DNA from 4 places in the Pseudoduganella sp. R-32 genome. Region 1 is predicted to be linked to each of the others. Evidence: riboswitches for the same ligand, from Rfam matches in the RefSeq annotation. Region 1 holds a riboswitch; each other region holds the start of a gene.
The links. Region 1 has a riboswitch for cobalamin ahead of ACN9MU_RS10635 (TonB-dependent receptor). Riboswitches for the same ligand answer to the same signal wherever they lie in the genome.
Positions count from the first base shown of each region.

Region 2: linked by a shared signal. The riboswitch ahead of ACN9MU_RS31085 (TonB-dependent receptor domain-containing protein) and the one ahead of ACN9MU_RS10635 (TonB-dependent receptor) in region 1 are both predicted to bind cobalamin.
Region 3: linked by a shared signal. The riboswitch ahead of ACN9MU_RS29825 (cobaltochelatase subunit CobN) and the one ahead of ACN9MU_RS10635 (TonB-dependent receptor) in region 1 are both predicted to bind cobalamin.
Region 4: linked by a shared signal. The riboswitch ahead of ACN9MU_RS01760 (TonB-dependent receptor) and the one ahead of ACN9MU_RS10635 (TonB-dependent receptor) in region 1 are both predicted to bind cobalamin.

Region 1 is NZ_CP183987.1:2,318,942-2,322,875, forward strand. It holds gene ACN9MU_RS10630 (M1 family metallopeptidase) at 1-2,185, opposite strand, end outside; cobalamin riboswitch at 2,270-2,465, shown strand; gene ACN9MU_RS10635 (TonB-dependent receptor) at 2,538-3,934, shown strand, end outside.
Region 2 is NZ_CP183987.1:6,782,026-6,785,959, forward strand. It holds gene cobT (nicotinate-nucleotide--dimethylbenzimidazole phosphoribosyltransferase) at 1-93, shown strand, start outside; gene ACN9MU_RS31075 (adenosylcobinamide-GDP ribazoletransferase) at 100-867, shown strand; gene ACN9MU_RS31080 (histidine phosphatase family protein) at 858-1,397, shown strand; cobalamin riboswitch at 1,392-1,612, shown strand; gene ACN9MU_RS31085 (TonB-dependent receptor domain-containing protein) at 1,682-3,520, shown strand; gene ACN9MU_RS31090 (FecCD family ABC transporter permease) at 3,540-3,934, shown strand, end outside.
Region 3 is NZ_CP183987.1:6,498,119-6,502,052, forward strand. It holds gene ACN9MU_RS29825 (cobaltochelatase subunit CobN) at 1-1,321, opposite strand, end outside; cobalamin riboswitch at 1,362-1,578, opposite strand; gene ACN9MU_RS29830 (hypothetical protein) at 1,729-2,034, shown strand; gene ACN9MU_RS29835 (YkgJ family cysteine cluster protein) at 2,074-2,316, shown strand; gene ACN9MU_RS29840 (YkgJ family cysteine cluster protein) at 2,331-2,591, shown strand; gene ACN9MU_RS29845 (hypothetical protein) at 2,596-3,549, opposite strand; gene ACN9MU_RS29850 (MFS transporter) at 3,645-3,934, shown strand, end outside.
Region 4 is NZ_CP183987.1:380,452-384,385, forward strand. It holds gene cobJ (precorrin-3B C(17)-methyltransferase) at 1-242, shown strand, start outside; gene ACN9MU_RS01750 ((2Fe-2S) ferredoxin domain-containing protein) at 239-571, shown strand; gene bluB (5,6-dimethylbenzimidazole synthase) at 580-1,233, shown strand; cobalamin riboswitch at 1,236-1,462, shown strand; gene ACN9MU_RS01760 (TonB-dependent receptor) at 1,536-3,581, shown strand; gene ACN9MU_RS01765 (TetR family transcriptional regulator) at 3,530-3,934, opposite strand, start outside.

The DNA.
Region 1 (3,934 bases):
CAGTGGCGATGAAAGAGAGCAGGGTCTGGATGATGGCGGCCAGGTCGAAGGTCCAGCGGCGCGAGGCGCTGCCGTCCTTCTTCAGGGTGCGGCTGTCATCGAGCTTGCTGACGTCGAGCAGGTGTTTGCCCTCAGGGTCGAGCTGGGCGGATACCGCTTTCACGGGCTTGGTCCACTCGTAGGTATGCCAGCGCTGTTCGCCGCCCCAGAACACGGTCTCCTTGCTGCCATCGGCGAAGGTGACCACCAGTGTTTGCGAGACATCGGCGCCGCGCCGGCGCACGGTGACCCGTGTCAGGTAGGGGAACGGGCCAGTGCCCGGCTTGGCTTCCGGGTTGGCCTTTTCCCATGCATCGCGCAGTTGTTCGACGTGCTGGTCGACCTGCTCTTCGCTCAAGTCGGCAAGCTTGCCGCCCTTCATTTGCCGGCCCGGCAGTGGCAGCACCTCTTCGCTGCTGAAGGAGGAAATGCGGTCATCCACGCGAGTGGTGGCGTAGACCTGCTGCGCGAAGACGGTTTCCACCAGCTGGCGCTGGCCGCTGACTTCTGCCAGCGTCTCACGGAAATCAGCCACGCTTGGGTGGCGGAATTTCCAGCGGCGGTAATACTCCTTGAAGGCGCGCTCCATGGTTTCCTTGCCCAGCTGCGCTTCCAGGTCGTGCATGACCAGGGTGGTGCGCGAATACACCGGGCCAATGCCTTGCAGGCGGGTATAGGCATTCTGGCCCAGCGGATCGGAGGGCTCGTCACGCGGCGTGCCCTGGCGTTCGAACTCGAAGCCCTTGATGGTGGGCGCAAATCCGATCGCGCGCAGGAACGGCGTCGTGAGGTAGGCCTTGCGGCCCGTATCGCGCAGCATGCGCTGGTTCCAGTACTCGTTCAGGCCTTCGTCCAGCATCGGCTCTTCGAACTCGTTGCTGGCGAGGATGCCGTAGAAGTAGCCATGGCCGAATTCGTGAATGGTGACGAAATCCAGCGCCGCCGATGCGAACGTGCCCGGCTTCAGGCCGGCAAAGTTGTCGACAGTGAAGAAGGTGGGGTACTCCATGCCGCCCGCTTCGCTGGCGTTATGCGGAGGAATGACCACAGTCACGGTTTTGTACGGATAGGGGCCGAGGGTCTTCGAGAAGTAGTCCAGCGAATCCTTGGTGGCCTGCAAGGCAGGCGCCGCGTTGGATGCGAATTCCGGCGGATAAAGCACGGTGATCTTCACTTGCGGGCTGCCGGGCCCGGTCCAGGTGCCGGTCAGCGGTGCCGCAGTGCGCTTGTCGGCGGTCCACGCGAAATCGTGCACGTCGCCCTGCACGAAATGGTGGGTCAGCTTGCCGTCCTTTTCCTGCGGGGCGCCCTGCAGTTCGCCGGTGGCTCCCACGGTATATTCCCTGGGGACGGTGAGCTTGACGTCATAGCTGCCAAAGTCCGCGTAATACTCGGATTCCGCGTGGTATTCATGCGCGTTCCAGCGCACCGCGGTGGCGCCCCGTTCGCCCGGCAGTTCCAGCACGGCGATCTTGGGGAACCATTGCGCCACCAGGTGGAAGCTGTCGAAGTAGCCGCTGCGCGCCATCACGCGCGGAAGCTGGTCGAAAAAGGCGATATCGAGCGTGGTGCTGGCGCCCGCTGCGACAGCCTGCGGCAGGTCAAGGCGCACCACGGTCTGGTCGGCCGCCGGGCCGCCGTCGGGATGCACGAAAGTCCACGGCACCTTGGCGCCGCCTTGCTGCACGCTGCGCAATTCCGTGTAGCCCCATTCTCCATCTTTGCTCAGGGCGCTGTTGCGAATGCCGCTGCCGGTTTTGCGCTCCTCGGTGTGGAAGGTGCTGTAGCCGTTCTGGAAGGCATTCAGGTACAGGTGCAGGTAGACGCTGCGCACCGGTTCGGCGCTGCGGTTGCGCCAGGTCAGGCGCTGCTTGCCGTCGATGGTGTGCTTGACCGGGTCCAGGCTGGCTTCGATCTGGTAGTCCACCACGCGGTCGGACAACGTGGCCTCCTGGCCGGTGCGGATGCCGCCCCAGGCGCCGGGAGCGCTGGGCTGCATGACGGCGGCCGCCTTGGCTGGCGCCAGTGCGATGCCGCTACCGGCTTCCGGCACGGTGGCGGACGTCGCGCCACCGGCCCACAGGCTGGCCTGGACCGCGACCCCGCCCAACAGGGCGGCCGCGGCCAAAAGGTGAGTGATGCGCATAAGACTCCATTAGGTTTTTTGCAACACCAAAATATAGCCCGGGTGGCGGCCGATTGCCAAACTTTTATGCCAACTTTAACCGGCGTATAATGGCGGCGCCTTGGTGCCCGCCTCCTGTTCATGGAGGCAGTTAAACGGGAAACGCAATGTGCTGCCCCCGCAACGGTACGCAAGCGCCGTCATTGAGACGGCAGGCCGCGCCAATTAGCCACTGCTGCTGCAGGAAGGTGGCCCGGTCAGTCTTGCCAGCCCGGATACCGGCCAGGGAGGTGGAAGCGCGCCCGCGCAGGGTTCGTCTTCTGTGGATTCCGGCTGCGGGGACGCAGGCGGATACTCTTTCTACTGATTTGCCATGACCTTCATCACTTCGCGCTGCGCCGTTGCCGCAGCGGTTGCCCTGTGCTTTGCCGCAGCGGCCCAAGCCCAATCGAACACCGTTGTCGTTTCCGGTTCCCGCTTCGCCAGCGATCCGTCGCTGCTGCCGATCGGCGCCACCACCATCACCGCGGCCGACATCCGCCGCGCCGGCGTGTCCGACGTCAACCAGGCGATCCGCAAGATCGGCGGCGTGTACGGCCGCCAGAGCCTGACCGGCAGCCCCGACTTCGGCCTCGACCTGCGCGGCTTCGGCACCAACAGCGACCAGAACGTGGTGATTGTGCTGGATGGCGTGCGCCTGAACGAAAACGAGCTGTCCAGCGCAACCCTGTCCACCATTCCGATCGACATGGTGGAGCGCATCGACATCATGCGCGGCGGCGCCAGCGTGCTGTATGGCGAAGGCGCCACCGGCGGCGTGATCCAGATCACCACCAAGCGCCCGCAAGCCGGCGAGCGCAGCGGCAATATGTTCACTGAGCTGGGCCAGTTTGACAGCGGCGAGGTGCGCGCCAGCGTGGCACAGGGCTTCGACGGCTTTGCCTTCGACGCGTCGGCCGGCCACCAGCGCTCCGACAACTACCGCGACAACAATGAATTCAAGCAGTCGCGCCTTGACGGCGGCGTGAAATTCAGCACCGGCGTGGGCAGCTTCTCGCTGCGTGCCGACATCGCGCGACAGGACCAGCGCTTCGCCGGCAGCCTGACGGAAGCGCAATTCAACGCCAATCCGCGCCAGACCCTGACCCCGAACGATTTCGGCAAGCTCGATAGCGACCGATATACCGCCGCCTGGGAGCACAAGGTAGGCGCCTTCGACCTGGCTGCGGAGCTGTCGCATCGCAAGAAGGAAGCGGAAGCCACTTACTTCAGTCCATGGGGCGTTTCCAGCTCCGCCTACGACACGAAGCAGACCCAGTTCTCGCCGCGCGTGCGCCACCTTGGCCAGTTCGACGGCATGCTGAATGAACTGGTCGCCGGCTTTGACTTCGGCCGCTGGAACCGCGTCACCACCGCGTCCTTCTCCGCCGCCGACGCCAGCCAGCGCAGCAAGGCTTTCTACCTGCGCGACGAAATGAAGTTCTCCGGCCCGCAGCAATTCCGCCTGGCCGCCGGCGTGCGCCGCGAACTGTTCGACAAGGATTCGATCGATCCAGTGCCATTCACCACCGCCACCTACAGCGTGAAGCAAGCCAACAACGCCTGGGAAGTGCAGGGCAGCATGCTTGCCGCGCCGGGCCTGACAGCGTGGGCCAAGATTGGCCAGAGCTACCGCGTCGCCAACTCCGACGAGAACGGCTTCACTCCGCAGGCCAACAAGCCGCTGGAAACCCAGACTTCGCACGATGCTGAAATCGGCCTTGGTTATGC
Region 2 (3,934 bases), 2.4 Mb from region 1:
GCGCTGGCCGTGCCGCTGCTGCATGCCGCCGTCAACTTCCTGAACCAGATGGCGACTTTCGAGTCGGCCCAGGTCAGCGAGAAGTCCGAGTAAGCGCCCATGCAGCAGTTGCGCCTGTTCTTCATCGCACTGCAATTCTTCACGCGCCTGCCTATTCCTCGCTGGGTCGGTTTCGAGCCGGCCTGGCTGCACCATGCCTCGCGCTACTTCCCTGCCGTGGGACTGGTGGTGGCGGCGATTGCGGGCGGAGTGTACGCGGCGGCGGCGCTGGTGCTGCCGCCGCTGCTTGCCGTGCTGCTTTCCACGGCCGCCGGCATCTATGCCACCGGAGCCTTCCACGAGGACGGTTTTGCCGATAGCTGCGATGGCCTGGGCGGCGGTCACACGCGCGAGCGCGTGCTGGAGATCATGAAGGATTCGCGCATCGGCGCGTATGGAGCCATCGGCATCGGCCTGATGCTGGCAACCAAGGTGGCGGCGCTGGCCAGCATGCCGAAGCTGGCGGTGCTTGGTGCCCTGCTGGCGGCCCATCCGCTGTCGCGCCTCATGGCCTGTTCGCTGATCTGGCGCATGGAGTATGCGCGCGCGGAGGGCAAGGCCAAGCCGCTGGCGCAGGAAATGCGCGGCGGCGAGTTCGCCATCGCGACGCTGACGGCCGCGCTGCCCGCGGCGGGCGCGCTGGTCGTGGGCTGGCTGCCGCCGGCTGCATTGGGCGCCGGCCTGGCCGGCATGCTGCTGGCGACGCTCTGGCTGGCGCGCAAGTTCCGGCAACGCCTGGGCGGCTATACTGGCGACTGCCTTGGCGCTGTCCAGCAATTGACCGAAGCCGTGTTCTACGTCGCGGCACTGGCCTGCATGTGGAACTGATCCTCGTCCGCCATCCGCAGCCCGATGTCGCGCCCGGCCTGTGCTACGGCAGCAGCGACATTCCGGCAGCAGCGGACGCCCTGGCCGCCGGCCACGCCGCCCTGGCGCCGCAACTGGCCAGCGCCCTCACCCGCGGCTACCGCCTGTACTCCAGCCCCCTGCGGCGCTGCACGGCCCTGGCCTCCCTGCTGGGCGCCTTCACGTCCGACCCGCGCCTGGTGGAAATGGATTTCGGCGCCTGGGAGCTGTGCAGCTGGCCCGACGTCGCGCGCGCCGAGGTCGATGCCTGGGCCGCCGACCTGCTCGATTACCGCCCTGGCGGCGGAGAAACCGTGCGCGAGGTGGCGCGCCGCGTGCAGTCCTTCCTCGATGAGTTGCAGCACGACGCCATTGTCGTCTGCCACGCCGGCACCATGCGCCTGATGGCGGCCATCGCCGCCGGTGAGCCCTTGCAGCAGGCGGCCGCCAGGCCAAACCACATCAAGTATTGCGGGATCCTTCGCTTGTCCTGGCCAGCCAAGTCCGTATAATGGCGGGGTTTTGGTGCCCGCAATCGAATTCTCGAATGCAGTTAAACGGGAAACACGGCGCTGTCCCTGACAGCCAACGTGTGCTGCCCCCGCAACGGTAAGCAAGTGCCGCCTTCAATGTGCGGCAGCGACCTCCCGGCCACTGTGCGCAAGCATGGGAAGGCCAGGCCGCCAGACTTGCCAGCCCGGATACCGGCCAGACCAGGTGGGAACGCGCCCTGCGCCCGTTCCTGTTCATGCCGGCTTACGGGGACGTGGGCCGGCGGCTCGTTACGAAAGTTGTCATGTCCTTTCCCCTTACCCGGCAAGCGGCCATCGCGTCGCTGGCACTGGCCGTTGCCGCACCTGCCGTCGAAGCACAAACCCAGGCTGCCGTACTGAATTCCGTGCTGATCACCGCCACCCGCACGCCGCAAGCAGCACGCGACATCATCAGCGACACGCTCAGCATCGGCCCAGAGGAAATCGCGCGCAGCGGCGCCGGCTCCATCACCGAACTGCTGCAGCGCCAGCGCGGCATCGAAGTGAGCCGCAACGGCGGACCGGGCACCAATGCCAGCGTGTTCCTGCGCGGCTCCAACGGCAACCAGGTCATCGTCCTGATCGACGGCGTACGCATCGGCTCCGCCAGCAGCGGCGCGGCCGCCTGGAATGCCATTCCGCTGTCCGCCGTCGACCATATCGAAGTCGTGTACGGCCCGTTGAGCACCCTGTACGGCGCCGATGCCATCGGCGGCGTGGTGCAGATCTTCACGAAGAATGGCCAGGGCAGCCCGGCGATCGATGCCGGCGTATTGGCAGGCACTTACGGCACCCGATCCGGCACCGCAGGCATTGCCGGCAGCGCCGGCGCCTTCAACTATGCCCTCAGCGCGGGCAAGGAACGCTCCGGCGGCTTCTCCGCCACGCTGCCGGCCAGCTCCAGCTACAACAGCGATGACGACGGCTACGACCGCAAGCACGCCAACGGCCAACTGGCCTGGCAGGTCGCGCCCGGCCACGAGCTGGGCGTGCAGTTCCTGCATAGCGACCAGGAAGCGGATTACGATAGCGGCACCAAGGTGCGCGCCTGGAGCACGCAGAAGCTCGACACCGCCGCGCTTTACTCGCGCAACCGCCTGAGCGACGCCTGGCAGATGACGACGCAAGCCGCGCAATCGCGCGACAAGTCCGGCAGCTTTGCCGCCACCGCCAGCCAGATCGATACCAAGCAGACCCAGTTCAGTTGGCAGAACGATATCGCGCTGGGCACCGACAGCCTGCAGCTGCTGGCCGAACACCGCAAGGAAGAAATCGAATCCAACACCGCCGCCCTGGTGCGTGAGCGCAGCACCACTTCCTGGGCCGCCAGCTACAACATGAAGCGCGGCGACCACCTGCTGGCCGCCGCCGCCCGCAACGACGACAGCTCGCAGTATGGTTCGAAGAGTACCGGCTCGCTGGGCTACGGCTACCGCATCACGCCGGGCCTGCGCGTCAACGCCAGCTACGGCACCAGCTTCCGCGCGCCGACGTTCAATGAGCTGTACTACCCCGGCTACGGCCTGCCGGCCAATCGCCCGGAAGAAGGCCGCAACCGCGAAATAGGCGTCCACTTCGAACAGGGCGGCACAGCGCTGGGCGCCGTGGCATACCGCAACAAGCTGACCGACCTGCTGGTGAACATCGCCCCTTGTCCGCTGCCCGGCTTCCGCCTTGGCTGCGCCTACAACGTCAACCAGGCCACGCTGGAAGGCATCTCCCTGTCGGCACGCCAGCAGCTGGGCAGCAATTTCACGCTGTCCGCGAGCGCCGACCTGCAGAACCCGCAGGACGACATCAGCGGCAAGCTGCTGGTGCGCCGCGCCAAGCGCCACGGCAACCTAGCGCTGGAATATACTGCGGGCAGCCTGAGTACCGGCGCCGAGTGGCAGCTTTCCGGCTACCGTTTCGACGATACGGCCAACCGCAACCGCCTGGGCGGCTACGGCTTGCTGAACCTGTATGCGGCCTGGGAATTCGACCGTTCCTGGACTGCCACCCTGCGCTGGAACAACGTGGCCGGCAAACACTATGAACTGGCGCGCAATTACGCCACCGCCGGTTCCACCGTGTATGCCGGCCTGCGCTTCAGCTACAAATAAATGAGATAAGCTGCCCGCTATGCATCCACTTTCCGCCAACCTGCGCATGCGCGCCGTCACCGTCATCATCCTGCTGGTGCTGTTATCGCTGGCCAGCCTGGTTGCCGCCGGCATGATCGGTTCGGTCAGCATCCCGCTGGCCGACATGCCTGGCGCGCTGCGGGAGTTCATCAGCGGGCAACCGACCTCATTGCCTGGCCACTTGCTGGGCCTGCGCGCCGAACGCGCGGCGACGGCGTTTGTCACCGGCGCTTCCTTGTCGCTGGCCGGCGTGATGATGCAGGCCTTGCTGCGCAATCCGCTGGCCGACCCTTATGTGCTGGGCATTTCGTCCGGCGCATCGGTTGGCGCACTGGCGGCATTGCTGTTCATGTGCGCGGCGTGGATGGTGGATGCCGCCTCCTTCGCCGGCGC
Region 3 (3,934 bases), 2.7 Mb from region 1:
CGTCCTTCAGGGCGTGCAGCATGTCGAACAGCGAAGCCGGCACATCAAGGTTGTCGGCGCCGATGTTCTGGCGGCCCGGCGGGTGATTGTAGTACACCAGCGCCACGCGCTTGTCGCGGTTGGATTTGGCGCGCAAGGCCAGCCAGCGCTCGACGCGCGCAGCCAGGCGCTCCGCTTCCGCCGCCAGTACTACCGGCGGGCGATTCTCGATGCCGGTCAGCTTGTCGCGCTGCGGCTCGCCCAGTGCCGCCACCACGATGGGCTGGCCGATGCCCTGCAGCTCGGGTAGCGCCACGCGGTACTGCACCGAATCAGGCGGCAAGCCGTCCGGCGACAAGCGCCATTGCATGGCGGTGCGGTCGGACAGCCGGATCGCCTTGAACAGCGGGATATCGAGCTTCTTGAATGCCTCGCTGACGGCTTCGCGCCCTTCGGCGGCGCCCACCACAAAGTCCTGCAGCACCACCATGGCGGCCGGCACGGCAGGCGCAATCAGTTCCGGCAAGCGCTCAAGCGCCTCGCGCGAGGCGCCGCCCCAGCGCGGCAGCACCTGCACGCATTGCTGGCCAATGCGTTCGACTTGCTTGCAGACGGCATCGGGCACCGTGCCATCCATGTTCGACAGGTCCAGCACTACCACGGTAGGACGCGCCTGCAGGCCTAGCTGCGCCGCCCTGCCCCATGCCGCCGCGTCGTGCAGTTCGCGCTGGCCGGCGCGCAGGCGCAGCGTCGGTTCCGGCTGCGGCTCGGCCAGGGCGCGCGAGGGGTCGAGCAGGTGCGCAAGCAGCGCTGCCGTGTTGTCGCGGCCACCGGCCTGCCAGACCTGGCGCGCAGCCAGCCACTGGCCTGCCGCCGGTCGCGCCCTGGCTGCCTGCAGTGCCGCTTCCGGCGGCTGCTCGGTCGAGAGCTGGCGCAGCGTTTCAGGCGAAAAGCCCTGCAAGCTGCCCTGCCGTCCGCGCGACAGCAGGCTAAGCGTGGCCTCGCCATTCATGGCCAGCACGCTGGCCTGCGGGCGGGCATGGCGCGGCAAGAATTCCTTCAGGCGCCGGGCCGGGTCGCCGAACAGCGATACGGCCAGGATGCTGTCCGCCTGCGCCAGCCACTGGGCGGCTTGCTTGTCGTCGGCCGCCATCCATTGCGCGGGCGTGCGCAACACGATACGGTCCTGGGGATGGCCGGCCAGGTGGCGATGGGCCGCCTCGATGGCGACAGGCGCAGCGCGTTCGGTCACGATGGCAAACAGCACGGCGGCGTTGGCACGCGCGCAAGCGAACGCACATAGCAGGACCGTAATGGTCCGGGCAAAGGTAGTGGTAGGCACAGCAGGATTCCGAGCACGCAAAACCACACCCCGGGCTTCGCACAATCAAAAGTGACCGGCCGGTCTTCTGGCTCGCCTTCTTCCTCCGCTGGCCTGGCCTTCCCGTGCGATGCACAGTGGCGTTGGTCAGCTTCGTCCGGCTTACAGCAGCGGGGGCTGCGCCGGACTGGCGCAAGATGGCTATCCCGCGCGGCACCGGCTTCCCGTTTCACCTCCCGGCAGGCTTGCAGGAAGGCACCAATCACATAACGTGCGTCATTCTAACAGACTGCACTTGGCCAACAATCTAGCCAGAAGAGCAACGACTGTTGTTATAAAGATCCACTTCTTAGAAATGATTGGTAATTCGTGAGAATTAGGTATTTACTGCTAAGTACGCGTCAAAGAACGTGTCTGGGAGAGTAAAAATGCATAACAAGACAACATTACAAGTCCTGGCAGCCGCCTCCGGACTTGCGGATGAGCGCATCCAGGAACTCTGGGAAGGGGCCGATATGTATGCCCGTGCCCAGGCTGGGAATCCGGATTCGCCGCGCTACCAGCAAGTGCTGCATGAGCGCATGGCGGCCATGGTCGAACGTGAAGTGGCCAAGCGCCATGCCGCGGACGGCGAGCCCTGGGTGCTGGCTGACGCCCACCTGGGACAGATTGAAGTGTCGCTGTCCGACGCCCTCAAGGCCTTCGGCGGCCGCACGCACCACGTTATCCATTAGCAAGGCAAAGCCGCCCGCACGGCTGTGAACCGCACCCCGATCCCGTGCCGTCCACAATGCGGCGCCTGCTGTACGGCGCCCGCGATCTCCAGCCCGATTCCCGGCATGCCTGAAGGCAAACCGGCAGGCGTGCCCTGCATCCAGCTCGATTCACACATGCGCTGCAAGCTGTATGGCTTGCCCGAACGCCCCCTCGTGTGCGTGGAATTCAGGGCCGACGAAGCAGTGTGCGGCGAGTCGCGCGAGCAGGCCATGCGCTGGCTGGGTTGGCCGAAGCTGTAAAATACTGGCCCACCATGAGTTTCCAATGCCGCCCAGCCTGTGGCGCCTGCTGCACGGCGCCCTCGATTACGTCCCCGATTCCCGGAATGCCGAACGGCAAACCGGCCGGGGTGCGCTGCGTCCAATTGGGCGACGATAACCGTTGCAAGATCTTCGGCAAGCCGGAACGCCCGGCCTTCTGCGGCGGCCTGCAGCCTTCGGCCGAAATGTGCGGCGAGAGTCGGGAACAGGCGATGACGTGGCTCGCGGTGCTGGAACGCGAAACCTGTCCGTGAGCCGCTAGCGAACGTAGAGCGTTGCGAATGTCGAAGGAATTTCAGCCAGTTCCGCTTCCAGATATGGAACAGTCGCAATGCAAGTGACCCATTCCAGGAATCGATCTTCGCTGAAGTACGATCGAACCACGTCCAGCGTTGCCGTTCGGGCAGCCTCAGGGACAAGCGCCGCTACCGGCGGCGCGCCGCTGTCGTCTACAACCGTCAGCCGGGCCTCGAGACAATGACTCCATTCCCAACCGATGTATGGTCGGGCTTCCAGCGAAAATTCAGATGGCCACCGCATTGTGTCGTTCAGGATCCCATGCGCACCAACCAGCCAGACGACGACCTGCGCGCGCCAGTGCGGTGAGGGGATATCGAACACGGAACGCAGCCAAGGCTCGACTAAAGACTCAGGCAGATATTTCAGGCAGAAGAACATCGAAGCGGAGAAATCTCCACTGGCATCCCACCAGAGCCAGACACGGTTCGGGTTGTCGTTTGATTGACGCAGAATATTCCCGATAGCGATGTCGGTGCCGTTCCAGCACATGCCATCCATCATGCACCGTCCCAGGGTTAGCAGCACATCTTCCCGAAAGCCTTCGTATGGCTCCCGAGAGACGCCGTTCGGGTAAATGGCCATAAACCCAGTCATCAACGATTCCAGCAGGTAGGAAAAACATGCCTCATGGCTGCGCGGCAGGAGCGCCGCAAGCAGGTAGTGGTACCAGGTTTTCCATTCCTCCATCGGACCGAATGACCGGGTACCGCTGGCGATTTCAGCAAAACATTCCTGCAGTTCGCGCACTGCAATCTCGTCCAGGTTTCCCAGCAAGTCACTGAACATTCGCCTTTCGGCCCCCATGAACCAGGCCTCGCCCATCGGAGCGGCCGGCTTTGGAAAATGCGCCCGCAAGCGGCCTAAGGCCAGCGTGTCAATCCCGTTCCCAGGCGTCCACAGAAACCGATCCATACCTCGTTCCTTGCGATAAGAGCAGTGCACATCATAATCGACTGCCAACGCTCAAGGACCATAATGGAAACGGTTCCATGCTAGAATCTTCAGCCATGAACCAAACCATCGACCACCGCCACCGCCTGTCCACCCGCCTGGCTTTCCTGACTGCGGGCCTTGCCATGTCTGCCTGGGCGCCGCTGGTGCCGTACGCGAAGGAGCGCCTGCAACTGGCGGAAGGCCCGCTTGGGTTGCTGCTGCTTTGCCTCGGCCTGGGCTCGCTGCTGGCGATGCCGCTGACCGGCGCGCTGGCGGCGCGCTTTGGCTGCCGCAAGGTGGTGCTGTGGTCGGCGCTGGTGGTCTGCCTGTCGCTGCCGGCCCTGGCGCTGGCGCCAACCCCGCT
Region 4 (3,934 bases), 1.9 Mb from region 1:
GCTACGCCAACAAATACGACATGCAAGAGGGTGGCGCGACGCGCGAAGGTGAGCGTGCAGGCCGTTCCCTGTCGACAGGCCTGCTGGGATGGCTCGATACGCTGCGTGCCGAACACGAAGCCGGTGCAAGCATTGAAGAACTGGCTGCGCAGTACCGACTGCCCGCCGACTATATCCGCGCCACGCTCGACGAGCCGTGGGAAGGCGAGACCAGCACCGAAGCGGAAGGGAGCGAAGCATGAGCGACACCCCGGTAAAACCAAAGATCAGCAGCTACCACCGCCACCTGCTGATTTGCACCGGCCCGCGCTGCACTGCCGACGGCCAGTCGCAGGCCCTGTTCGACAGCCTGGGCGACAAGTTCAAGGCCGCGGGCTTGAACGAAGGCGAACTGCGCGTGAAGCGCAGCCGGGTAAGCTGCTTCGCGGCCTGCAAGGGCGGCCCGATCGTCTGCGTCCAGCCGGACGGCACCTGGTACTACAATGTCACTCCCGAGAACATGGACCGCATCATCGACCAACACCTGTGCAATGGACAGGCCGTTGAGGAAATCGTGTTCCATCAACAGTGAGAGTAGAAGTGCAAAGCAGTTTTGACCAGGCAGCGATTGATGCCGTTTATCGTGTAATTGCCGAACGGCGCGACGTGCGCCACTTCGTACCTGGTGCAATCGATGAAGACCTCCTCATGCGCCTGTTGGCAGCGGCCCACCACGCGCCAAGTGTCGGCCTGATGCAGCCCTGGCGCTTCATCCGCATCCAGAGCCCCGAGCTGCGCGAGCAGATGTATCGGCTGGTTGACGAGGAGCGCCGGGCCACCGGCGCCGCTCTCGGCGACCGCAACGAAGAGTTCATGCGGCTGAAGGTCGAAGGCATCCGCGACTGCGGCGAAGTGCTGGTGGCGGCCCTGATGGACCATCGCGAAAAGCACATCTTCGGCCGCCGTACATTGCCTGAAATGGACCTGGCCTCGGTCGCCTGCGCCATCCAGAACATGTGGCTGGCCGCCCGTGCGGAAGGCCTGGGCATGGGTTGGGTGTCGCTGTTCGACCCGCTCAAGCTGGCGGCCTTGCTGGGCATCCCCGCTGGCGGCAAGCCGGTCGCCATCATCTGCCTGGGCCACGTCGCCGGCTTTTATCCCAAGCCGATGCTGGAGCTCGAGGGATGGGCCATGCGCGGCAAACTGGCCGACCTGGTTTATACCGACCGGTGGCAGGATAACAACAGTGCATAGCGTATAATCGCCGCCGTTTGGTGCCTCGCGCGCGTTCAAGCGTGCAGTTAAACGGGAAACACATGGCCGTGCTGGTTCAGCCGGCAGGCCAGGGTGTGCTGCCCCCGCAACGGTAAGCAAGCATCGTTCTCCAACGAAGGCCGTCTACACAAGCCACTGTGCGCAAGCATGGGAAGGCAAGACGGTCCGCCTTGCCAGCCCGGATACCGGCCAGACAGGTGGTGCACGCATCGGGAAGATGCGCGCGCTGTTCGGTCGCGCTCACGGGGAGGTGGGCGGGATTGCCGATTCAAACATCCATAATGAAAAAGAAACTGATCCCCATGATCGCGGGGGCCTTGTGTGCTGTCGCGCAGGCACAAGAGCAAGAGACACCAGCCAGGGTGTACGTCGTTGGCCACCACTATGACAATGGCATTCGCACTTCCGACGCAGCCAGCGAAGGAACCATCACCTCAGCACTGATCGCCAACCGGCCTGCCTTGCGGCCCGGCGAGATCCTTGAATTCGTGCCGGGCATGATCGTCACCCAGCACAGCGGCGACGGCAAGGCGAACCAGTACTACCTGCGCGGCTTCAACCTGGACCACGGTACCGACTTCGCCACCTTCGTCGACGGCATGCCGGTCAATATGCGCACGCACGGCCACGGCCAGGGCTATACGGACCTGAATTTCCTGATTCCAGAACTGGTTGGCCGCATCCGCTACCGCAAAGGCCCCTATTACGCAGACGAAGGCGATTTTGCATCGGCCGGCGCCGCGCATATGGGCCTGTCCGATAAGCTGAACGAATATTTTGCATCGCTGACCGTCGGCGCGGATAACTATCGCCGCGGCGTAGTGGCGAATTCCACCGAGGTTGGCAACGGCAACCTGCTGTATGCACTCGATTTGGGCCACAACGACGGCCCTTGGCAGATGCCGGAAGCGTTCCACAAATCGACGGGTGTGCTGCGATACAGTTCGGGCAACAGCGCGGAGCGTTTCAGCATTACCGGCATGGCTTACAAGGCCGGCTGGCACGCGACCAGCCAGATCCCGCTGCGCGCGGTACAGGACGGACGGCTGGATGAATTCGGGGCAGCCGATCCGAGCGACGGCGGACGCACCGCGCGCTACAGCCTTTCCGCCGAATGGCGCAAGCGCGCGGGCGACACGCTGACGGAGGCGCACGCCTACCTGGTGCGCAACGATCTCTCGCTGTACAACGACGTCACCTATTTCCTCGACGATCCGGTCAACGGCGACCAGGTGCTGCAGACGGAACGCCGCAAGATGACGGGTTTCGACCTGACCCAAACCTGGTTCGGTCAACTCGGCCAACGCTCGATGGAGAACAACATCGGCGTGCAGGGGCGCTTCGACCGCATTGCGCCAGTCGGGCTGTACGCTACGACGCAGCAGCAGGTGCGGCATCCGATCGCCGAATCGCGCGTTACCGAGGCGAGTGTGGCCGCATGGTTCCAGAGCACTGTGCAGTGGACGGACTGGCTGCGCTCCATTGCCGGCGTGCGCTACGACAGCTACCGCTTTAATGTCGGCAGCTCCATCGCGGAGAACAGCGGGAAGGTGAATGATCACATTGCATCACCCAAGATCTCGCTTGTGCTCGGGCCCTGGAGCAAGACGGAGTTCTTTGTGAACTACGGCGAAGGCTTCCACAGCAACGATGCGCGCGGTACCACGGCACGCCTGTCGCCACGCGAACGCGAGCCTGTCGATCCTGTCACGCCGCTGGTGAAAACGCGCGGTGCGGAAGTCGGCGCCCGCAGCGAGTTCGTGACCGGCCTGCAAAGCTCGGTCGCACTGTGGCGCCTGCGTTCCGGGTCCGAACTGGTATTTTCCGGCGATGCCGGCGACACGGCGCCGAGCCGCGCCAGCAAGCGTTCCGGCGTCGAGTGGAACAATCACTACGCCGCGACCAAGCACCTGCTGCTGGACTTCGACCTGGCCTATTCGCGTGCGCGCTACACGGAGTTCGACGCCGCTGGCGACCGTGTGCCGGGCGCTGTGGAAAAGGTGGCTTCGTTTGGCGCAACGCTGAACGACATCGGCCCATGGTCCGGCGCATTCCAGCTGCGCTATTTCGGTCCGCGGCCGCTGGTGGAAGACAACAGCGTCCGCTCGTCGAGCACTGCCATCGCCTACCTGCGCACCAGCTATCGCTTCGACCGCCGCTGGCAACTGACGGCCGACGTGTTCAACCTGTTTGACCGCAAGGCGAGTGATGTCGACTACTACTACGCATCACGCCTCGCGGGCGAACCGGCAGAAGGCGTGTCCGACATCCACTTTCACCCCGGCGAACCGCGCACGGTGCGTTTGACTTTGCGCGCCGTGTTCTGATCCGCCAGCCCGGCCAAGTATGCGCACAGCATATCGGCCAGGCCGCCTGCGTAAGCCTTGATCTCTTTATCGGTACGGGGTTCCTGGGAAAACTGCTGGCCGACGGCGCTGAGAGTATCCATCACCAGGTCGCTTGCCAAAGTGCGCTCCGCATTGGTTGCATTGGGCAGGACCTGGTCGATGAAGGTCCGGAACATCCGGTCGCCGGAGGCTTTGGTTTCGATGGCCTCCGGCGCGTCGCGGTAAAGCGGCGCTGCATCGTTAAGCGCGGTGCGCACCGCCGCTTCTTCACATTCAGAGCGCACGAAGACATGCACCAGCTTACGCAAGCGCTCCAGCGGCGGCTTTGCTGC